3 regions of the Rhodococcus mengyinensis genome follow, and region 2 is predicted to be linked to each of the others. Evidence: riboswitches for the same ligand, from Rfam matches in the RefSeq annotation. Region 2 holds a riboswitch; each other region holds the start of a gene.

Region 1 (7,536 bases), on a different contig from region 2:
CCGCCGATCAGATTGCCCGCGACCATGCCCAGGCCGTAGATCATCAGGGCCAGCGGCACCAGCGACCGCGACAGGCCGGCGACGTCGGTGAGCGTCGTGCTGATGTACGTGTAGACGGCGAACATGCCACCGAACCCGACCATGCCGATGATCAGCGTCATCCACACCTGCGCGCGGCGCAGGGCACCGAGTTCGGTGAGGGGATTCGACATCCGCATGGCGGCGAGCGCGGGCACCCACGACCAGATCGCGCCCAGTGTCACCACACCGATCACGGCCACGAGCGCGAAGGCGCTGCGCCAGCCGAGCGTCTGGCCCAGCCACGACGCGACGGGAACGCCGACGACGTTGGCCACCGACAGTCCCATCATCACGAGAGCGACCGCCCTGGCTCGCTGGCCGCGGTCCGCGAGGTGCGCCGCCACGAGGGCCGCGACACCGAAGTAGGCGCCGTGCGGCAGGCCCGCCACGAACCGCGCGGCCATCAGCACGCCGTAGTTCGGCGCGAACACCGTGGCGGCGTTGCCGATCGTGAACGCCGCCATCAACGCGATCAGCAGCGTCTTACGGGGCACCCGCGCGGTCAACGCCGCGATGAGTGGCGCGCCGACGACCACACCCAGCGCATACGCCGAGATGACGTGCCCGGCCGTCGGCTCGGTGATCCCGAGACTCGACGCCATCTCGGGCAGTAGCCCCATCGCCACGAACTCGGTGGTCCCGATCCCGAAGCCACCGAGCGCGAGCGCGATCATGGCGAGCTTGCGGACGGACGGATGTTGGGCGATGACACCGAGGTGCTCGGGGCGGACGGGGGTGGAAGTGCTCACAGCAGAACTTTCGACTAGGCGGGGAGACGGCTACGCGGCGCACGGCGCCTCGTTGCGCAACGACCCACATCGAAATTCTCTTCCCCGGATTCCGCTTTTCGCGCCGCGAGCGACCGTGAGATGACTCACCCGGCCCGGAAACCCCGAACGGGACGCCCCGTGAGGGGACGTCCCGCTCGTAACGCTGTGGCTCGGTGCCTACTGCTCGGCGATGGCCTTCTGGAGGTTGATGTCCAGCGCACCGAGGAACTCCTCGGTGGTCAGGTAGCCCTGGTCGCCGCCGACCAGCATCGCGAGGTCCTTGGTCATCTGGCCACCCTCGACGGTCTTGATGACCACGTCTTCGAGCTTCTGGGCGAAGCCGATGACGTCGGGGGTGTTGTCCAGCTTGCCGCGGTGCTCGAGTCCACGGGTCCACGCGAAGATCGACGCGATGGGGTTGGTGGACGTCGGCTTGCCCTGCTGGTGCTGACGGAAGTGACGCGTCACGGTGCCGTGTGCGGCCTCGGCCTCACACGTCTGTCCGTCCGGGGTCAGCAGCACGGAGGTCATGAGGCCGAGCGATCCGAAGCCCTGCGCGACGGTGTCGGACTGGACGTCGCCGTCGTAGTTCTTGCAGGCCCAGACGTAGCCGCCCTCCCACTTGAGCGCCGACGCGACCATGTCGTCGATGAGACGGTGCTCGTAGGTGAGTCCTGCCGCGTCGAACTCCGACTTGAACTCGGTCTCGTAGACGTGCTGGAAGATGTCCTTGAACGCGCCGTCGTACGCCTTGAGGATGGTGTTCTTGGTCGACAGGTACACCGGGTAGTTCTGCTGCAGGCCGTAGTTGAGCGAGGCGCGCGCGAAGTCCTCGATGGACTTGGTGAAGTTGTACTGACCCTGGACGACGCCGCCGCCCTCGGGGAAGTTCACCAGCTCGTGCTCGATCGGCTCGCTGCCGTCCTCGGGCGTGTAGGTGATCATCACCTTGCCGGGACCGGGGACCTTGAAGTCGGTGGCGCGGTACTGGTCGCCGAAGGCGTGACGGCCGATGATGATCGGCTTGGTCCAGCCCGGAACCAGTCGCGGAACGTTGGAGATGATGATCGGCGCGCGGAAGATCGTCCCACCGAGGATGTTGCGGATGGTGCCGTTGGGCGACCGCCACATCTTCTTGAGACCGAACTCCTCGACGCGTGCCTCGTCCGGGGTGATGGTCGCGCACTTGACGCCGACGCCGTGCTTCTTGATGGCGTTGGCCGCGTCGACGGTCACCTGGTCGTCGGTCTCGTCCCGGTGTTCGATGCCGAGGTCGTAGTACTCGAGATTCACATCCAGGTAAGGATGGATCAGTTTGTCTTTGATGAACTGCCAGATAATGCGTGTCATCTCGTCGCCGTCGAGTTCGACGACGGTGCCCTCAACCTTGATTTTGGACATGGGTGCTTCGCGTCCTCCTAGGAAGATTCCCTGGTTACACGGTTGCGGTCGCACTTTGTGAGTGGGTCCGCGAACGGTTCGCTTTTCAAACGTAGACGGTCAAGGCGGCCGCTGGGAGACCGCACGTAAACAAGACAAGCGTACTGCTATGCGCCACGCTCGCAACACCTGGGGCACGGAGGCCATCCCTACTCACGGGTAACTTTTCCCTGCTAGTGGCCCTGATCGGTGCCGTTTCCGGTCGTTCCACCCCAGCCGCTAAGATTCACTCCAGGTCATGAGTGCCAGCAACGAGCCCCGGCTAGCTGGCCGGCAACCCTCCACCGCGGTGGGGTGCCCCGGGTGATGACCTGGTTCCCTGATTCATACAACAGTCGGGTGACAAGCGCGGGTCCGACATCGGAGGTTCATGATGTGTTGTTGTTGTCGTAGATAGACCCCAGACAAGCCCTGCGCGCGAACGAACCAGCAACTCCGTCGCGCCTCGTCAGACCACTGGAGTAGACAGCACATGACCGAGAACTGGTCGTTCGAGACCAAGCAGATCCACGCCGGGCAGACGTCCGACGCGACCACCAAGGCGCGGGCGCTGCCGATCTACCAGACCACCTCGTACACGTTCGACAGCACCGATCACGCTGCCGCGCTGTTCGGTCTGGCCGAGCCGGGCAACATCTACACCCGCATCATGAACCCCACCCAGGACGCGGTCGAGCAGCGCATCGCCGCCCTCGAAGGCGGCGTCGCCGCCCTGCTGCTGTCCTCCGGACAGGCCGCCGAGACGATCGCGATCCTGAACCTCGCCGAGGCGGGCGACCACATCGTCTCCAGCCCGCGGCTGTACGGCGGCACCTACAACCTCTTCCACTACACGCTGCCCAAGCTCGGCATCGAGGTCTCGTTCGTCGAGGACCCCGACGACCTCGAGCAGTGGAAGGACGCGATCCGGGACAACACGAAGGCGTTCTACGGCGAGACCATCTCCAACCCCCGCAACGACGTCCTCGACCTGCCGGGCATCTCCGGGATCGCCCATCAGCACGGGCTCCCGCTGATCGTCGACAACACGGTGGCCACCCCCTACCTGATCCGCCCCCTCGAGCACGGTGCGGACATCGTGGTGCACTCCGCCACCAAGTACCTCGGTGGCCACGGCACGGCGATCGCCGGTGTCATCGTCGACGGCGGCACGTTCGACTGGACCCAGGGCCGCCACGGCAACTTCACCACCCCGGACCCGAGCTACCACGGCGTCGTCTACTCCGAACTCGGACCGCCTGCCTTCGCCCTCAAGGCGCGCGTGCAGCTGCTCCGCGACCTCGGCTCGGCGATCTCCCCGTTCAACGCGTTCCTCATCGCCCAGGGTCTCGAGACGCTGAGCCTTCGCATGGAACGGCACGTGTCCAACGCGACCGCCGTCGCCCAGTACCTGGAGGCGCGGCCGGAGGTCGTGTCCGTCGGATACGCCGGGCTTCCGTCGTCGCCCTGGCACGACCGGGCGAAGCAGATCGCGCCGCGGGGTGCGGGCGCGATCGTGACGTTCGAACTCGCCGGCGGCATCGACGCGGGCAAGAAGTTCGTCAACGCGCTCACCCTGCACAGTCACGTCGCGAACATCGGCGACGTCCGCTCGCTGGTGATCCACCCGGCGTCCACCACACACTCCCAGCTGACCCCCGAGGAGCAGGCCGCCAGCGGCGTCACCCCCGGACTGGTCCGCCTGGCTGTAGGCATCGAAGGGATCGACGACATCATCGCCGATATCGAGACCGGACTCACGGCGGCGGCATCTTGACCGTGAGCGCTGTACAGAACCTGCCCGTGGCGGACGGACGTCTCGGCACCATCGACATCGGATCGCTCGAGCTCGAGAGCGGAACAGTGATCCCGTCGGTGTCCCTCGCCGTGCAGCGATGGGGTGAGTTGTCCCCGAACCGGGACAACGTGGTGCTCGTCGAGCACGCCCTCACCGGCGACTCGCACGTCACCGGACCCGTCACCGACGAACACCCCTCCCCCGGCTGGTGGACCGGGATGGTCGGTCCGGGTGCGCCGATCGACACCGACGAATGGTGCGTCATCGCGACCAATGTCCTCGGTGGCTGCCGCGGCACCACCGGTCCCGGTTCGATCGCCGAGGACGGGCGCCCGTGGGGCAGCCGTTTCCCGGAGATCTCCATCCGCGACCAGATCGCGGCCGAGAAGAAGTTCACCGACCTGCTGGGCATCGACAAGCTGGCGTCCGTCGTCGGCGGTTCGATGGGCGGAATGCGCGCGCTCGAGTGGGCCGTCACCTACCCGGACCAGGTGGCGTCCGCGCTCGTTCTCGCGGTCGGCGCCCGCGCGACCGCCGACCAGATCGGCACACAGACCACCCAGATCGCGGCCATCACCAGCGACCCCGACTGGCAGGGCGGCGACTATCACGACACCGGCCGGATCCCCCGGGCCGGACTGCGCATCGCCCGCCGGATCGCGCACCTGACCTACCGCAGCGAGGCCGAACTCGACTCCCGGTTCGCGAACTCGCCGCAGGACGGCGAGGACCCGTGGCGCGGCGGCCGGTACGCCGTCGAGAGCTACCTCCAGCACCAGGCCGACAAGCTGGTCGGCAGGTTCGACCCGAGCACATACGTGCTGCTGTCCGAGGCCATGAACCGGCACGACGTGGGCCGCGGTCGCGGTGGCATCGCCGCGGCGCTGGGGACGATCACCGCACCCGTCATCGTGGGCGGCGTCGACTCCGACCGCCTGTACCCGATCCGCCTGCAGGAGGATCTGGCCAACGACATCCCCACCTGCGACGGTCTGCGGGTCCTCAACTCACGGGACGGCCACGACGGGTTCCTCACCGAGGCCGCCGCCGTCGCGAAACTGCTCTCCGAGACGATGCAACTGGCCCGCGCGGGGCGCTGACCCCCGTGCGGGACGACACCCGCTCGGACCGCTAGTCGGTTCCGAGCGGGTCGATCGACACGGCCAGCCACACGATTGCGCCCCCGACGGCCACCAGCGCACCCACGTCGAAAGGCTTGCTGCGCACCGCGAGCAGTCCGACGCGCTCCGACGGCATCATCAACCGGAATACCGCCGCGAGCAGCGTGGCGACGCCGAACACGAACGCGCCTCGTCGCCACCGATCCGCGAGCACGAACACGACGGCCACGACGATGACGACCAGGACTGCGAGCATCGGCAGATTCTTCTTCGCGAACTGCCCCCAGTCGGCCATCTCAGCCGAGAGACGCTGCGACACGCTCGGCCCGCTCCACGACGTTGGTCAGCAGGAAGGCACGGGTGAGCGGCCCGACGCCACCGGGGTTCGGGGACAGGAAGCCGGCGACCTCGGCGACATCCGCCGCAACGTCGCCGCGCAGTCCGTCCGCGGTGCGGCTCACACCCACGTCGAGCACCGCGGCACCGGGCTTGACCATGTCGGCCGTGACCAGACCGGGAACGCCCGCCGCCGCGATCACGATGTCGGCGCGGCGGACCTCCGCTCCGAGGTCTCGCGTACGGGTGTGGCAGAGGGTGACGGTGGCGTTCTCGCTGCGCCGGGTGAACAGCAGACCGATCGGGCGGCCCACGGTGACACCGCGACCGACGACGACGACGTGTGCCCCCTCGATCGGCACCTCGTACCGGCGCAGCAGGTGCAGGATTCCGCGCGGCGTGCACGGCAGCGGCGCTTCCTTGCCCAGCACCAGCCGGCCCAGGTTGACCGGGTGCAGGCCGTCGGCGTCCTTGTCGGGGTCGATGCGCTCGAGGGCGGCGTTCTCGTCGAGCTGCTTCGGCAGCGGGAGCTGCACGATGTAGCCGGTGCAGTCCGGGTTGGCGTTGAGCTCGTCGATGGTGGCGTCGAGCTTCTCCTGCGTGATGTCGCCGGGCAGGTCGCGGCGGATCGAGGTGATCCCGACCTTCGCGCAGTCGTTGTGCTTCCCGCGCACGTAGGCGGCCGACCCCGGGTCGTCCCCCACCAGAACGGTGCCGAGACCGGGCGTGATGCCCTTGTCCTTCAGGGCGCTCACCCGCACCTTCAGGTCTTCGAAAATCTCGTCGCGGGTCGCCTTGCCATCGAGGATCGTTGCAGTCACGTGCCCCATTCTCTCAGGTTCGCCATACACGCGTCAGGTCGGTTCCACCACGAGCCCGTTGGCGGTCGCGTACGCGATGGCCTGGGTGAGTTCGATCTGCGCCTTGTCCAGCGAGACCGCCGTCCACAGGTTCGCGTCGACGTGGGCGCCGCGCAGGTCCGCGCCGTCGAATTTCGCGCCGCCGGTGCGGGCGCCGAACAGATCCGCCGACCGGAGCACGGCGCGCCGGAGGTCGGTGCGGACGAGGTTGGCTTCCCGGAACCGGCAGTCCGTGAAATCGAGTCCGCGCAGGTCGGCACCGCCGAGCGACGCGAGCGTGAAATCGCATTCGTCGAAGACCATCGGGCGCAGCCGGCAGTTGTCGAACTCCGACCCGAGGAAGCTGCAGTTGCGGAACTCGCTGTGCCACAGCGTTGTTCTGGTGAACGAGCACGAGCGGAACGCCGTCTGCACATGATGTGACTCGGCGAGGTCGGCGCCCGTGAAATCGCAGTCGGTGAAGATCACCGACTCGGTGCGGAGTTCACTCAGGTCGGCGTCGCGGAAGTTGCATTTCGTGTAGTGCCGCCGCTGCCAGTTCTGCGCGGGGAGTCGTGCGTCGCCGTAGTCCTCACCCACCACCTCTTCTACCGGATCCATGCGTCCATCATGCCGCCTCGCGGTGTGCCCCTAAGCTGTGCGGGTGTTCCGAGTGATGTTCCACGAACCCCGAATCCCACCCAACACCGGCAACGCCATCCGCATGGTGGCAGGAACCGGGTGTGAACTGCACCTCGTGGGTCCACTCGGATTCGACCTGTCCGAGCCGAAACTCAAACGTGCCGGACTCGACTACCACGACCTGGCGTCGGTGACCGTGCACGAGAACCTGGAGGCGGCCTGGGCTGCGCTGGAGCCTGCGCGGGTGTACGCCTTCACCGCGCACGCCACCGTGTCGTACGCCGACATCGCCTACCAGCCCGGCGACGTTCTGCTGTTCGGTCCCGAACCCACTGGACTGTCGGAGGAGGTGCTGGCCGATCCCCACGTGACGGAGCGGCTGCGGATCCCCATGCTGCCCGGCCGCCGGTCGCTGAACCTGTCGAACGCCGCCGCCCTCGTCACGTACGAGGCGTGGCGCCAGCACGGATTCAGCGGGGCTGCGCTGTAGCTCCGACGGCTGCGGTCCCGACACCCGCGGCCGCGCCGGC
Region 2 (7,536 bases):
GAGAACGCCAGGTTGCCGCCGAAGAACACGGCGAGCATGTTGAGCGGTCGCGAATCGCGTTCCGATTCGGGGATGTATTCCACGCCGATCGTCTCGACGTGTCCGAAGCGGTCCTCCGGCGGGGAGGGGGCGTCGTCGTCGAGGGGCGTCGTCGGGTCGAGATTCGTGGACACTGCGGACCTCACATTCCGGGTCGGAGGTGACTGTCATCACGTCCTGTTGGGAACCGAAGATATTCCAAACTGAAAATTCAGTCAAGACCGGCGAGTGACGTGCGCCACCGAGGGTGGTTCGGAGTTTGCGCTGATACGGCGACCGGACTAGATATATGTGTGACCGCTTGTCTCATGTATCCCTCTGTCATCGGAGTGCCTGTGTCTGCCGCCGCCATCAACAGTCGTTTCGCGAACCGGTGCCGGCTCGCCGCAGCGGGGACGGCGTTCGGGCGACGCGACATCGAGGGTCGACGGTGAGGTCGCCGCTCGTCCGGTGGCAGCTGATCGGCTTCGTTCTCGTGGCCCTCACGGGCCTCGTCTACGTGGGTGCCAACTACGTGCGTCTCGACAATCTCCTCGGGTTCGGCGAATACACCGTGCACCTCGAATCGGAGACGTCGGGCGGCATCTTCACCAATGCGGAAGTCACGTACCGCGGCGTGCCGGTCGGCCGCGTCGGGGACATGTCCCTGACCCCGGACGGCGTCGTCGTCGAACTGAGGATCGACACGAGCGCGCCCGACATTCCCGCGTCCGCGAAAGCCGTCGTGGCCAACAGGTCGGCGATCGGCGAGCAGTACGTCGACCTTCGGCCCGCCACCGATCGCGGGCCGTACCTGACGGACGGGTCCCGAATCGCCGCCGCCGACACCTCGACGCCGGTGCCCGTCGAAGAATTGCTCGCCAGCACACAGGGATTGACGAAATCCGTGCCGATCGACGCGCTCCACACCGTCGTGACGGAACTCGGTGCGGCGTTCGACGGCAAGGGCGAAGACCTTCAGTCGCTCGCGGACTCGTTGTCCGGGCTGTCGGCGTCGGGATCCGAATCGCTCGACCGGACACTGGCTTTGGTGCGCGACGGTCGAACTGTACTGGATACGCAGTCCGAACAGTCGTCGGCGATCAAGGATTTCAGTGCCGACCTGGACTCGCTCGCGGATCGTCTGCGCAGCAGCGACCCGGACGTCCGGCGGCTGATCGACAACGGAAATCCGGCGAGCGATCAACTGGGGCAACTTGTCTCGGAGACCGGACCCGGTGCCACGACGAACCTCGCCAACCTGTCCGCCACGGCGAAGGTGATCTCGGTGCAGGCCACCGCCCTGCAGACGCTGTTCGTGTATCTGCCCGGCGTGGCGGCCGCGTCTTCGACCATTGCGCCCGACGACGGAACCGTTCACCTGGGTCTGGTGGCAGAGACCAACAATCCGCCGTCGTGCACCGTCGGCTACGAGGGCACCCAGGCGATCCTCCAGGAGATGAAGCGGAACGACCCGAACTTCGACGACACGCAGCAGGACTTCCCGCAGAACACTGCCGCGTCCTGCGAAGCCCCGCAGGGCAGTCTCACCGGCGTCCGCAGTGCGAACCGGATCGTGTTCGGCGACCCCGCCACCGTTCAGCCGTGGGACTCCACGCCCAAGAAGGACCCGAACAGGCTGGACCTCAACCCGATTGCGAATCAGCTCGCCCCGCTCCTCGGGGTGACTCTCAACTGACGCGAGTTCTCGGTCCCGGATCCGGGACCCTCCGGGTTTCGGGTTGACAACTGCGCGCCGATCCTGCAATCTTCGAAACAGGTCACGAGTACCAGCGTCAAGCCCCGGCTAGCTGGTCGGCAACCCTCCACCGCGGCGGGGTGCTCCGGGTGACGACCAGGCTGAGGTCCATACCGGACCCGGCAAGCGCGGACTCCGAGAGGGCACCGACCCTGCGACGAGTCCCTGACTACGAGGGATGTCGTGATGACTGCTGTACTGACCGCTGACGTGTGTGTTGCCCCCCTGGCCCAGGTTTCGGGCTCCGACCTGCGGGTTCCGCTCGTTCAGGGCGGCGACTGTGCCTACGTCAACTTCGACTACGCCGCCAGTGCGCCGGCGTTGGCGCAGGTGACCGACCGGATCGGGGCACTGCTACCGACGTACTCCAGCGTGCACCGCGGCGCCGGCTACGCGTCGCGGGTCTCGACCGAGTGCTACGAGAAGGCCCGCGACTCTGTCGCCCGGTTCGTCGGAGCGGGGGAGGACCAGGTGGTGGTCTTCACCCGGAACACGACCGACTCGCTGAATCTGCTGGCCGGCTGCGTCCCCGGCAGCACCGTCGTCCTCGACATCGAGCACCATGCGAACCTGCTGCCGTGGAAGAACTCTCGCGTCGTGAGGGCGGCGGACACGCTGGAGGAGACGGTCCGCCTGCTCGTCGCAGAACTGTGCTCCAAGCCCACCGCCCTGCTCGCGGTGACGGGTGCATCCAACGTGACCGGCGAGGTTCTGCCGATCGCCGCCCTCGCCGAGGTGGCGCATCGTTGCGGCGCACGGATTCTCGTCGACGCCGCTCAGCTCGCGCCGCACCGGCGCATCGACGTCGAGGAGTGGGGCGTCGACTACCTCGCGTTCTCCGGGCACAAGCTGTATGCCCCCTTCGGCGCCGGTGTGCTGGTGGGCCGCCGGGACTGGCTGGACGCCGCCGAGCCCTATCTCGCAGGCGGCGGGGCGGTCCGGAACGTGACCGTCGAATCGACCCAGTGGGCGCCCGCCCCTGCCCGGCACGAGGCCGGAACCCCCAACGTGCTCGGCGCGGCGGCGCTCGCCGCCGCGTGCGATGCACTGTCCGAGCTGGACTTCGGCACGGTGGCCGCACACGAGGCGGCACTCACCGGCCGGCTCCTGGACGGCCTCGGCTCCGTCGACGGCCTGGACTTCCTGCGGCTGTGGTCGGACGCCCCCGACACCGTGGGGATCGTGACATTCACGATCGACGGGTTCGAGCCGGGAGAGATCGCCGCCTACCTCTCCGCCGAACATGGAATCGGAGTTCGCGACGGGCGGTTCTGCGCCCATCCTCTGCTGGGCCGCCTTGGCAGGCCTGACGGCGCCGTGCGGGTGAGTGTGGGTCTCGGAAGCTGCTCCGAGGACGTGGATCGGCTGGTCGACGCGGTGCGCACCCTGGTGGCGGGCCGCCGGAGCTGGACCTACGCCAAGGAGAGCGGCCAGTGGAATCCGGTGCCGGAGACGCGTTTTTCGCGGGACGCGCTAGTATGACCGCATGGCATCGCAGGCTGGGAGCACAATGATTGCTCACTGGTGCCGTCGGCATGTCGATCTGTGCCGAACCGCCTCGGGTATGTGTTCGAGCTGACCGTTCTTCCAGCTCCGTTTCATTCACACGTCATTCCCGAGGAACCCCTATGTCTCGAGACAATGCCTTCGTATCCCGTCCCCTTCGCGTCGCCGTCGAACTGACCGGCTCCGGCCACCACCCGGCGGCCGAGGGCGCCACCGGCACGCGGCCGATCAACGGCGCGGACTACTGGGTGGACCTGACCGCCGATTCGACGGATCAGCTCGACCTCACGTCGTTCCCGCCGAACGTCGTCCGGATCCGGGCGTCCGATCTGCGTGAGGCGCAGCAGGAACGCGCACGGATCCGCGCCGAACTCGTCGCCGACGGTCGCGACCCCGACAGCGTCACCGTCCTGGTGGACCTCGAGGTGCTCATCGCCGGGGAGGCCCGCGCCGCCCGCAAGGAGCTGGCCCTCCTCGACAGCGCCCTGGCGACGCCGCGTGCTCCGGTGTCGTTGCAGTACATCGGAACTCCGGTCGGCCTCGCCGGACTCATCGCCGACATCCAGGCGGCAGGCGTCGCCGACGGTGTGACCGTGCTGCCGCTGTCGCTGCCCAGGGTCCTGGAGCAGCTCGTCGACGGCACCCTCCCGTGGCTGGAGGAGCGAGGTCTCGTCACCTCCGCCGACGCCGTCGACGAGGCGCTGCGTCGCTTCGACCTCCCCCTCCGCGAGCGGGTACTGGCGTCCTGAACTGGTCAGTTGCCGTTGTTCGCTGAACCGAGCGGAGTGGGCCGGTAGTACCGGCCCTCGTGATACAGCAGGGGAGCCGAAGCGGAGTCGTCGTCTGCCTCGGCATGAACGCGGGTGACGAGGCCGATGACGAGCGTGTGATCGCCGACGGGAATCAGCTGGTCCACGATCACCCGCAACCAGCTGGGAGTTCCGTGGAGGACCGGTTCGCCGGTGTCGAGTCGCGCCCAGAGCGACTCGTCGGAGAACCGCTGGTCGGCGCTTCGGGAGAATCGCTGAGCCAGGTGCTGCTGGTGCTCGCCGAGGAGGTGAATCACCAGCGAATCCGCGGAATGAAGTGCATCGATGCTGGACGACGTGTTCGCGATGTTGAACGACACCAACGGCGGGTCCAGTGAAACCGAGGAGAACGAGGACGCGGTGAAGCCGACCGGGCCGGACCCCGAATCGAGGGTCACGATGGTGACGCCCGCCGGGTGCCGACGCAGGGCTGCGCGGTAATCCTCGGCGCAGATTCCGGGGGCGAGTCGATGGTCGCGTGGGAGGTCCGAACCATCGACGGTTTCGGCGTTCTCGGCTCTGTCGGACAAATCATTCTCCGGGTCGGCCCGTGCGGGCACTGTGTCATTCTCGTTCACGAGATCTGACGTCAACTATAGGGGCGTCAACCGCCCGGGATTCAGTCGACGTCGATCGCCAGGCCCGCGGTGATCCGCACCAACTCGGAGAACGACGTGCGGAAGACCGTGTCCGGGTGCCCGGCGGCCGCCCACAGTTCCGCGTACTCCGACAGGGCGTTGTCGACGTACGTCGGAAGGTTCGTGGGATGTCCGAGCGGGGCAATACCCCCGATCGGCTGTCCGGTCGCGATCCGCACCATGTCGAGGGGTGCCCGGGTCAGATTTCCCTGCAGTCGTTTGCCCGTGTTCGCCAGATCCACCTCGTGCGCCCCCGACACGAGGAGCAGGATCGGATCGTCGTCCAGGAGGAACACCAGCGACTTGGTGATGGCACCGATATCGACCCCCAGAGACTCCGCCGCCTCGGCCGCGGAGTGGGTGGAGTCGGGCTGGGTCACGATCACCCCATGGTGTCCTCGCGCGATCAGAGTCTCGGCGACATGCGCGGCGTGGGGGTGCAGGGGCGTCGGCATGAACCAAGAGTAGGTCCATTCCTCCGGTACGACATCAAGAAGCGTCGTCCGACACGACATCGGAACGGGGCGTAGTCGATTCCGGCTTCCGGAGGCGCCGGGCGGTGAACCCGAACAGCAGTCCGAGCCCGACCACGGAATAGAGCGCGAGGGCGAGCGCGGGCTGTCCGAGCCCCACGTCGTCGAAGTACACGATGCTTCGAATTCCCTCGGTGCCGGCGCCCGGGGTGATCCAGCGTCCGATGGCCGCGTAGAAGGCGGGAATGACGTTCGAACCGAACGCACCGCCGGCGCTGGGATTGCCGAGAATGACGAAGACGGCGATCGCGAGGGGCACCGCAAGGATGCCGACCGAGGCGCGCAACCCCAGCGTGAACACGGCGGTGCCGAAGACGACACCTGTTCCGAGTAGCCACAGCGGGAACCAATGGCCTGCGAACGTGCCGAGCACGTGAGTGGTGATCAGGGCGCCGAGGGCGCCGGACACCACGGCGTAGCCGAACAGGACAGCCGTGTGCACGGTCGCCTGGCGGAGGCTTCGCGGGGCGCCGATGAACAGGCCGATCGCCGCCGCGAGCAGGTAGCCGCCGACCACCCACCCGACCGCGAGATAGAAGCCGGACAGTCCGCGGTTGTCGTGTGCGCCGACCGGAATTTCGTCGCGGACCGTGAACTGGCGACCCTGGCTGTTCTCCACCTGGGCGAAGACCGATTCGAGCGCGCTGGAGATGGAGCTGCCGCCCGCGCTCGCCGTGATCAGGGTGTCGGGGCCGACGGGGTTCATGACGAACGCACCCTGGATCTCGCGGTCGTGGAGGAGCCGCCGGGCTTCCGCGGTGTCCGAGACGACACGGGCGCGCAGCGGCCTGTCGTCGATCGCATCGAGCCGGTCGGCGACCTGCTGGTCCGTGCCTGCGGGCAGTCCCTCCGCCGCGACGACGCCGATCTCGATGTCGCGGGGCGTGGGCTGATGGAACGCGGCCACGTAGCTGAGGATGAAGCCGAGCTGGAGGAGGAGAACGCCGAAGACCAGCGCGACCATCACCTTGGGTGCGCCGTACTTCGAGACCGGGCTGTCGTGGTGCACGGGAGCCGGGGTGGTGGATTCGCTGTCGGTCATGGTCATCGGACGTCCTCGATCCTTGTCAATACCGTGGGTATTGAATACCCTAGGTATCGTGACTGCAGATCGTCAACCGGACAGTCGTCACACCGAATGGGCGCCCACGACGCGTCCCGGTCGTGACGTCGTGCGTCAGCGCCTCCTCGACGCCGCGGCGGAGGAATTCGCCGAGCGCGGCTTCAGTGCGGCCAGGCTCGCCGAGGTGGCCCGCCGGGCCGGATTCACCAAGGGGGCGGTCTACTCGAACTTCGAGTCGAAGCAGGACCTGTTCGCCGAACTTTTCGCCGCGCGCTCACTCGAACTGGCGGGACGGGTCCTCGCCGAGATCGCCGGCATGAACCCCTCGGATGCCGCGGGCAAAGGCGGCGAGGCGATCGCGTCGTGGATGGTGCGCGAGCCGGGATGGTCGCTGCTGGTACTCGAATTCGGCGTACTCGCGGCACGTGACCCGCAGATCGCGCAGGCCTACCTGCGGGAGCGGCGGCAACTGCGGGGAAAGCTCGTCGAACTGATCGGTGAACGCGCGCGGGAGTGGGGGGTCGACGACACGTTCGACGTCCGCACCACGGCCATCTCGCTGATGGCGCTCATCTCCGGTCTCGTGCTCGAGCACTCCGTGGACCCCGAGGAAGTGGATCAGGCGACGATGGGCGCCGCGGTCACCGCACTGTTCGCGGGCGCAGTCGCGAGGGCCGGGCTGACCTGATCTCAGGCGGTGTGCGCGACGACCCCGTCGAGGAATCCGTCGATGTGGGCCCACGTGGAGTCCTTGGCCTTCGGGCCCGCGACGAGCCCGAGGTGGCTGCCCGGCGCGGACTCGAACCGCACCGACGGAGAACCGGTGAACACGTCCGTCGCCGCCCGGACCGACGGGATCGGGGCGATGACGTCCTCGGTGCCGCCGATCGCGAGAACCGGCACCGCGAGATCGGCCGGCGCGATCGCGCCGTTCCGGGTCTGGAAACTTCCCGCGGCGAGCGCGTTCCCGAGGATCAGCTGGGTGCAGACCTGGCGGAAGAACCGGGCCGGATAACCCGGCATGTCGGACATGAACCGGTCGATGGACTCCATGCGCGCGAGGGTCTCGGTGTCGTGCAGGTTCCGGGCGATGAACCACGGCTTGGTGAGCTCGCGCTGAAGCGCGGTGAAGCGGTAGCTCGCCTGGACCAGCGGCGCGGGGAGTCCGCCCATCGCCGAAGTCGCGGTGGTGAGGGGGCGATCGCCGGTG
Region 3 (7,536 bases), on a different contig from region 2:
TACAGGGACACCGCCTCGGGCTGCCGCGGCCCAGTGGTGAGGAAGATGCGGGAATAGCCTGCTAGGGCGATCGCGGCCTCGAGCTCCCGCAGCACGATTCGTCCGAGGCCGCGGCGGCGGTGAGCCGACGAGGTCCAGATCCGTTTGAGTTCGGCCGTCGTGTCGTCGTAGCGGCGGAAGGCCCCGCCCGCCACGGACGTCCCGTCGTCGACCAGAACGAGCAACGCGCCACCCGGTGCGGCGAACTCCTCCGCCGGATACGTGCTGAGATCGTCGTAGATCTCGTCGCGGGTGCGCCCGTACCGGGTGCTGTACTCGATCGCCAGTTCTTCGAGCAGCGGCGCGGCCAGCGGATCGGCCTGATCGACGAACACGGTCTGCACGGATTCGGTCCTCTCGGTCACTGGTCCTCCTGTCAGCTGGTCTTCGGGAGTCCGGGCGGGTTGACGACCGACGTGCCGACGGCCTCGCTCGCGATGTTCCAGCGTTCGAGAACCTGTGCGTACGTACCGTTCTCGATGATGTGGTTGATGGCCTCGTTGACGGCGGTCACCAGTCCGTTGTCCTTCTTGGTGAGCACGGCGATCTCACCCTGGAGGGCGTCGCCCGCCCCCGAGAACGTTCCGGCGATCTCGCTCTCCCCGGCCTGCGCCACGTGGAACGACGAGGACGGGTTGGGCCCGAAGTAGGCGTCGATCCGGCCCGACGCGAGGGGCAGGTAGTAGTCGGTGACGTTCTGGTAGTAGGTGATGCCGGTCGGTTCGAGCCCCGCCGCGACGTTCTGCTCACTCCACTTCACCAGCAGCGCTTCCTGATTGGTGCCGGAGGAGACCGCGATCTTCAGACCTGCGACGTCCTTGGGCTCCTTGATCTGGATGCCGCTGTCCTTCTTCGTCTCGAACGCGACCGTGTCGAGGCGGTACGTCGAGAAGTCGTACTTCTCCTTCCGCTCCTCGGTGACGGTGACGTTGGAGATGAACGCGTCGGCCTCCCCCGAATCGATGCGGACGAAGTTCTGCGCCCAGTCCGCCGCCTGGAGGTCGACCTTCAACCCGAGAACGTCGCCGATCAGGTACGCGAAGTCGGTCTCCGAGCCGATGAGCGTCTTGTCGTCGTCGGCGTAGAAACGCAGGGGCGGGGCGGAGCCGGCGCTGCCCGTCACGACGAGCGTGCCGCGGTCGCGGATCTGCTGGGGGACCTTCGCGGCGATCGACTCGACCTCGTCGGTGGTGATGCGATTCTGGTCGGCGGTGAGGTTGTATCCGGCAGCCGAGGTCGGCGCCGATCCCTCGTCCTCGACGTCGCCGCCCCCGCACGCGGCGGCGAGCAGCGCGACGGTGGTGAGGGCCGAGGCCAGAATTTTCGTACGGAACCGTGCGGTGGACATGTGTGCCTTTCGGGGATCCACACCGAGGTGGGGAGAATCAGAGAACTCGGGAGAGGAATGCTGTGGTGCGGTCGTGCTGCGGGTTGTCGATGACCTGCGAGGGCGGGCCCTGTTCCACCACGACGCCGGCGTCCATGAAGACCGCCGTATCGGCGACCTCCCGCGCGAAGCCCACCTCGTGGGTGACGATCACGAGGGTCGCGCCGTCCCGTGCCAATTGCTTGATCACGGCGAGGACCTCGCCGACCAGTTCCGGGTCGAGGGCCGACGTGGGCTCGTCGAACAGGATCACCGCCGGGCGCAGTGCGAGGGCCCGGGCGATCGCGACCCGCTGCTGCTGGCCGCCGGACAGTTGTCGCGGGTACTCGTGGGCCTTGTCACCCACGCCCACCCGTTCCAGCAGCGCAATCGCCTCGGCCTCGACCTCGGCCCGGTCGCGGCCCTGCGCCGACACCGGCGCCTCGATCACGTTCTCCAGCACCGTGAGGTGGGGGAACAGATTGAAGTTCTGGAAGACGAATCCGATCCGGGAACGCTGCTTCAGGATGTCGCGTTCACGCAGTTCGTGCAGTTTGCTGCCCTTGCGCCGGTAACCGATGAGGTCGCCGTCGATGCGGATGGTGCCGCGGTCGACCTTCTCCAGGTGGTTGAGCGTGCGCAGCAGCGTGGACTTGCCGGAACCCGACGGCCCCAGGATCACCGTCACCTCGCCCTTGCGGACCAGCAGGTCCACACCCCGCAGGACTTCGAGTGCGCCGAAGGACTTGTGGACTCCGCGAACTTCCACCGCGTACTCCGCCGGATGGGCTTCGGTTGTCATTTCGTGGCACCTCTCGGTACGGAGACACCGGCGTCACGGATCTCGGCGAACTTCCGGGTGAGCTTCTGCCACGGAGTCGGCGGCAGCGCCCGTGCCGATCCGCGCGCGTAGTGCCGCTCGACGTAGTACTGGCCGATCGACAAAAGCGTGGTCAGGATGATGTACCAGATCGTCGCGACCATCAGCAGTGGTACGACGCGGCCGTTGCGGCCGAAGATCACCTGAACCTGGTAGAACAGTTCGGCGATTGCCATCGTCGACACGATCGAGGTGCCCTTGAACAGGCTGATCACCTCGTTCGCGGCGTTCGGCAGAATGCCGCGCATCGCCTGGGGCAGAACGATCTTGAAGAACTGGCGTCGGCGCGGGATGCCCAGCGACTGCGCCGCCTCGATCTGCCCGTGGTCCACCGAGATGATGCCGGAGCGGATGATCTCGGCGGAGTACGCGGCCTGATGCAGGGCCAGACCGATGACGGCGGCGGTGAAGCCGCTGATGACACCGTTCACCTCGAACGTGAAGAAGCCCGGACCGAACGGAATGCCCAGCGACAGAGTCTGATACAGGTACGTGATGTTGAACCAGAACAGGAGCTGCACGATCAGCGGAATCGACCGGAACGCCCAGATGTACACCCAGGCGATCACCTGCAACACCGGGTTGTGCGACAAGCGGCTGACCGCCAGCACCACACCGAGTGCGAATCCGAGGACCGTCCCCCACAAGGTCAGCTTCACCGTCATCCACAGCGCCTGCAGCACGGAGCCGGCGGTGAAGTACTTGGCGAACGTCGCCCAGTCCCATCCCGGGTTGGTCGCGAGGCCGTGGACGAACTGGGCGAGCAGTACCAGCACGACGGCGCTGACGACCCACCGCCACGGGTGCCACCTCCGCGCCACTTCCAGCGCGGCGTCCCCGTCGCCGGACGGCACTGAATCGAGGGGCACGGCCGAACGCGCCTGAACGGGGGCGCTCACGCTCCCTCACCACTTACGACAGACATCACTGAGGCGGCCTTTCACCTGGAAACCGGACTGGAGGAGAGCGCGTCTTCCGCGGGATGCGGGCGCGCGTCAGGCGCTCACCGGGCGAAATGCCCGGTGAGCGTGCTGTGAGACCTCGTCAACAGTGGCAGGAGGTGGTCCGGCACAGGTCGATGTGCCGTCTGCGCCACGCAGGGCGCGCGGGGTAGTTCATGTGCTGCCTTCCATCGATCCCGGCGGTAGCACCCGCACCCGAAGAATTCGGAAGGGTTGCTGCGACGTCAACGAGCCAGGTCTCTCGGTCGCTCTGGATGGTTGAAGCGAACACTAGCCGCATTCCCGAACCCCGTCAACACGGGGTATTTCCCTGCAACACAGGGGAAATGGTGCCGATCGGCCGCAAGAATCACCGTGCGCAGAAGTACTGACAGACGGAGATCCATGCGGTTGGATGAGGCGTGCGGCCCTGCATCTCCGTGGTCGTGTGACCCGGCCGCCGGGCCTTCCGAGGCCCTTGTAACGTCGCCTCGGTGACACCACTCGAAGTCATCGCGATCCTGGTAGCCGGTGTAGGCGCGGGCGCGATCAACGCCATCGTCGGCAGCGGCACGCTCATCACCTTCCCCACCCTGGTGGCGTTCGGGTTCCCTCCGGTGACCGCCACGATGTCGAACGCGATCGGCCTGGTCGCCGGTGGCGTGTCCGGCACGTGGGGGTACCGGCGGGAACTGGCCGGGCAGGGACCGCGGCTGCGGTGGCAGATCCCGGCGTCGCTGTGCGGTGCGGTTCTCGGCTCGTGGCTACTGCTGCACCTACCCGAAACTGTGTTCGAACTCGTCGTCCCGGTGCTGCTGATCCTCGCCCTGATCCTGGTGGTGCTGCAGCCGAAGATCCAGGCCTGGGCGAAGCAGCGCGGCAGCCACGAGGCGGGCCTGAGCCCGGCGCGCCTCACCCTGCTGACCGTCGGGACGTTCGCCGTCGGCGTGTACGGCGGATACTTCACCGCCGCGCAGGGCATCCTGCTGATGGGTGTGATGGGCGCGATCCTGCCGGAGAGCCTGCAACGAATGAACGGCGCGAAGAACCTGCTCTCGCTCCTCGTCAACGTCGTCGCCGCGACCGCGTACACGCTCGTGGCCTTCGACCGGATCAGCTGGGCGGCCGCCGGCCTGATCGCGGTGGGCTCGCTGTTCGGAGGCGTCCTCGGCGCCCGTTACGGCCGCAGGCTGTCGCCGACCGCATTGCGGGGAACCATCGTCGTCGTCGGCCTCATCGGCCTGTTCCGGCTGCTCGCATAGTCGCGCATGCACCCTCCCGCTCCCTCATACTGAGTCGGTGAGCAAAGACGTAGAGCACCCGGGCTGGACCTATCTGATGGACATGGACGGCGTTCTCGTCCACGAAGAGCACCTGGTCCCCGGGGCCGACCTGTTCCTCGCCGAACTCCGGGAGTCGGGTACCCCGTTCATCGTCCTCACCAACAATTCGATCAGGACTCCGCGCGACCTCCGCGCCCGTCTGCTCCGCACCGGCCTGGACATTCCCGAGGAATCGATCTGGACATCCGCCCTGGCCACCGCGACGTTCCTGGCGAGCCAGCGCCCCGGCGGCAGCGCCTACGTCGTCGGCGAATCCGGGCTCACCACCGCACTGCACGACATCGGGTACGTCCTCACCGACAACGATCCCGACTACGTGGTCCTCGGCGAGACCCGCACTTACTCCTTCGAGGCGATCACCACCGCAATTCGTTTGGTGGAGAGGGGCGCTCGCTTCATCGCCACCAACCCCGACCCCACCGGCCCGTCCCGGGAGGGTTCCCTTCCGGCCACGGGATCCGTTGCCGCACTGATCAGTAGGGCCACCGGTCGCGACCCGTACTACGTGGGCAAGCCGAATGCGCTGATGATGCGCTCGGCGCTGCGGGCCATCGGCGCGCACTCCGCGAACACGCTGATGATCGGCGACCGGATGGACACCGACATCGTCTGCGGGCTCGAGGCCGGGCTGCAGACCATCCTCGTCCTCACCGGAATTTCGACGCGGGATTCGGTGGAACTGTTCCCCTACCGTCCCACCGCGGTACTCAAATCGGTCGCCGACCTGGTCGGCCGGACGTCGGATCCGTTCGGCGATGCGGCTCCGCCGCCCGTGAGTACTTCTTAACCGCGGGACGTTGACAAGTACTCACGGGTGGCGGCAGCCCGTGATACCCCTGATCGTCGCTGCCCTGTACGTCCCGAACCTGATCCGGTTCCCGTCGCCACCGGCGAACGTCACGTCGTGGTGTCCGGGTCGGTCGGCGTGCACGTCGAGCCGGTCCATTCCGGCGTCGGCGGCGATCGCACGGGCCGCGGCCAGCACGGCGGGCCAGTCGGCGTCGCCGATCGGGGTGTCGGACAGCAATACCGGCGTGGTGACGGATTGCCCCTCCGTGTACGCATACGGTCCCGGGCACCCGCCGCCCTGGCTGCGTTCGCGATGCCACCGCCACCGAACATCCGGTGCAATCGCCGCAACGGCATCGCTTATCCGCATCAGCGCATCGGTGACCTGCCACTCGGTGACCGCGAGTGTCGGCCGGTCGCTCAGGCTCGCTGCCGCCGCCGCAACCTCCTCGTCGCTGAAGTTGTACGGGTTGTCCGGCACGCCACCACATCCGCTCGTCAGGATCGCCGCGCCGATCACGGCGACCGCCTTCACCACCCACCCGCCGCGGACCGTCACCGGACAGCCAGTTCCGGCATGCCCGCGACGATCACCGCCATGTTGTAGCCGGACGTCCGCAGCTCCCCGTTGTCACTCGGCCGCGGATACTCGCTGTGCCCGCTGGCATCTTCGCGCCGCACGCCGTCCGGGGTCGACGCCTCGAGCACCGACAGTTGTTCGAGGTCCGTCTGCACCGGATCGGGGCCGAGCCTGCCGAACCCGTCTGCCACGGTGATGGGGTCATCGGGCGCGCGCATCACGAACCCGTGCCGGGGTGCCAACCCGAGATCCGATTCGTCGTTCGCGTCGAACCCGGGCGAACCGTAGAACACGGCGTCGTCGACCGGTTGCCGCGGTCCCGCGTCCTGCAGGGCCAGGCCCTGGGTGTACGAACCATACGAATGGCCGAGCGCGGTGATGTGCGGATCGGGCGTCTGCGAGGCGACGTCGAGTCCCTCGTAGAACGAGGCGAGCTTCGGGGCACCCGCGGTCGCGCGGTCGGACTGCCAGGAATCGAGGAGCCATCCGCGCCCGAGATTCTGGTCGATGAACGGCACGTCGTAGTTGCCCGGACCGGTGGTGGTCGGCGGCTGATACCCCAGCCACGCGATCGTCGACACCGTGTCGCCGGTGCGGCCGGCCAGGTCCAACTGCCGTTCGGTCTCGGCCTTCAGCGCCGACGCCTCGTCGGTCATTCCGCGCAGCGAGGCGACGGTCGTGTCGATGCCCGGTGTGGTGACGGCGATGTGGTCGGCGGTGTCGGGGTCGCCGAGCGCGAATGCGGCCATCGTCCGTTCACCCGACTGCAGGTCCAGCAGCATCAGCCTGCCGTCCGGGTGATCGCGCACGAGTTTCTCGAGGTCGTCGAGGTCCCGCAACTTCTGCTCGGCGTACCACAACTCGGCGTCGTCGTCGGCGAATGCTCCACCGAACATGTTGCGGTCCAGCCGTTCCCGGAGCCGGTCCCGCTCCGTCTCCCACCGCGACCGCTCGTCGTCGAACCGGCTCACGTTCGCCTCGTGCCGCACCGCGGACGGGATGCCGTCGCGATCACCCACCCATTCGGGATGCTGCTCGATCACCTCGCGGCGCTGGGCTGCCGGCAGGGCGTCCCAGTACTCGCGGTTGTCCAGCGGGGAGCCGTCCCGCGGGGGCGCCGGGGCGGACAGTCCGGTGCCCGGTCGATCCGCCTCACCGGGTTCGGCCGCGCCGTCCGCGGCCCGCGTCAGGACAGCGGCGGCGTCGGCGACGAGGTCTTCCGCCTGCAGGATCAGCGCCCGGGCCGCGGCACGGAGTTCGTCGCGCCGCGCTGCCCCTGAGGTGTCGACGGGCGGTCCGGGCGCCTCGGCGATGTTCCCGCTGTCCGACAGAGCCATACCGTGGGCGGCGGCCGCTTCGCGGAGGCCGTCGAGTTCGGATTTCAGGTGCGTGACCGCGTCGACCAGGTCGCCGGCCAGCTTCTCGACGACGGCGATCGCCGCGGCCTCACCGCTCAGATCATCCGCGACGATCCGGAACCGCCGACGTGCGGCGTCCGCGGCGTCGTCCTGCCACGCCGGCAACCGGCCGATGTCGGCGAGACCGTCCTGCACGACACGGATCGTCGCCGCCCGCACCGACAGCGACCGGTGCACGGC

The links. Region 2 has a riboswitch for S-adenosylmethionine ahead of ACNJ7E_RS15765 (aminotransferase class V-fold PLP-dependent enzyme). Riboswitches for the same ligand answer to the same signal wherever they lie in the genome.
Region 1: it holds a riboswitch for S-adenosylmethionine, as region 2 does, so the genes downstream of both, ACNJ7E_RS28620 (bifunctional o-acetylhomoserine/o-acetylserine sulfhydrylase) here and ACNJ7E_RS15765 (aminotransferase class V-fold PLP-dependent enzyme) in region 2, are expected to answer to the same signal.
Region 3: it holds a riboswitch for S-adenosylmethionine, as region 2 does, so the genes downstream of both, ACNJ7E_RS00915 (putative leader peptide) here and ACNJ7E_RS15765 (aminotransferase class V-fold PLP-dependent enzyme) in region 2, are expected to answer to the same signal.

The regions. Positions count from the first base shown of each region.
Region 1 covers NZ_JBLWIT010000125.1:47,556-55,091, forward strand. The annotation lists gene ACNJ7E_RS28610 (MFS transporter) at 1-830, opposite strand, end outside; gene ACNJ7E_RS28615 (NADP-dependent isocitrate dehydrogenase) at 1,029-2,252, opposite strand; SAM riboswitch class IV at 2,526-2,646, shown strand; gene ACNJ7E_RS28620 (bifunctional o-acetylhomoserine/o-acetylserine sulfhydrylase) at 2,764-4,047, shown strand; gene metX (homoserine O-acetyltransferase MetX) at 4,044-5,168, shown strand; gene ACNJ7E_RS28630 (DUF3017 domain-containing protein) at 5,200-5,484, opposite strand; gene ACNJ7E_RS28635 (bifunctional methylenetetrahydrofolate dehydrogenase/methenyltetrahydrofolate cyclohydrolase) at 5,486-6,346, opposite strand; gene ACNJ7E_RS28640 (pentapeptide repeat-containing protein) at 6,380-6,985, opposite strand; gene ACNJ7E_RS28645 (tRNA (cytidine(34)-2'-O)-methyltransferase) at 7,029-7,496, shown strand; gene ACNJ7E_RS28650 (LysR family transcriptional regulator) at 7,477-7,536, opposite strand, start outside.
Region 2 covers NZ_JBLWIT010000084.1:73,803-81,338, reverse strand. The annotation lists gene ACNJ7E_RS15775 (purine-cytosine permease family protein) at 1-173, opposite strand, end outside; gene ACNJ7E_RS15770 (MlaD family protein) at 470-1,717, shown strand; SAM riboswitch class IV at 1,798-1,912, shown strand; gene ACNJ7E_RS15765 (aminotransferase class V-fold PLP-dependent enzyme) at 1,964-3,259, shown strand; gene ACNJ7E_RS15760 (putative leader peptide) at 3,264-3,356, shown strand; gene ACNJ7E_RS15755 (LLM class oxidoreductase) at 3,406-4,032, shown strand; gene ACNJ7E_RS15750 (flavin reductase family protein) at 4,038-4,547, opposite strand; gene ACNJ7E_RS15745 (YbaK/EbsC family protein) at 4,712-5,185, opposite strand; gene ACNJ7E_RS15740 (ABC-2 transporter permease) at 5,220-6,311, opposite strand; gene ACNJ7E_RS15735 (TetR/AcrR family transcriptional regulator) at 6,304-7,014, shown strand; gene ACNJ7E_RS15730 (alpha/beta fold hydrolase) at 7,017-7,536, opposite strand, start outside.
Region 3 covers NZ_JBLWIT010000012.1:35,351-42,886, forward strand. The annotation lists gene ACNJ7E_RS00895 (GNAT family N-acetyltransferase) at 1-404, opposite strand, end outside; gene ACNJ7E_RS00900 (ABC transporter substrate-binding protein) at 416-1,387, opposite strand; gene ACNJ7E_RS00905 (amino acid ABC transporter ATP-binding protein) at 1,425-2,207, opposite strand; gene ACNJ7E_RS00910 (amino acid ABC transporter permease) at 2,204-3,184, opposite strand; gene ACNJ7E_RS00915 (putative leader peptide) at 3,330-3,404, opposite strand; SAM riboswitch class I at 3,412-3,508, opposite strand; gene ACNJ7E_RS00920 (sulfite exporter TauE/SafE family protein) at 3,721-4,488, shown strand; gene ACNJ7E_RS00925 (HAD-IIA family hydrolase) at 4,565-5,356, shown strand; gene ACNJ7E_RS00930 (LppA family lipoprotein) at 5,378-5,917, opposite strand; gene ACNJ7E_RS00935 (alpha/beta hydrolase) at 5,914-7,536, opposite strand, start outside.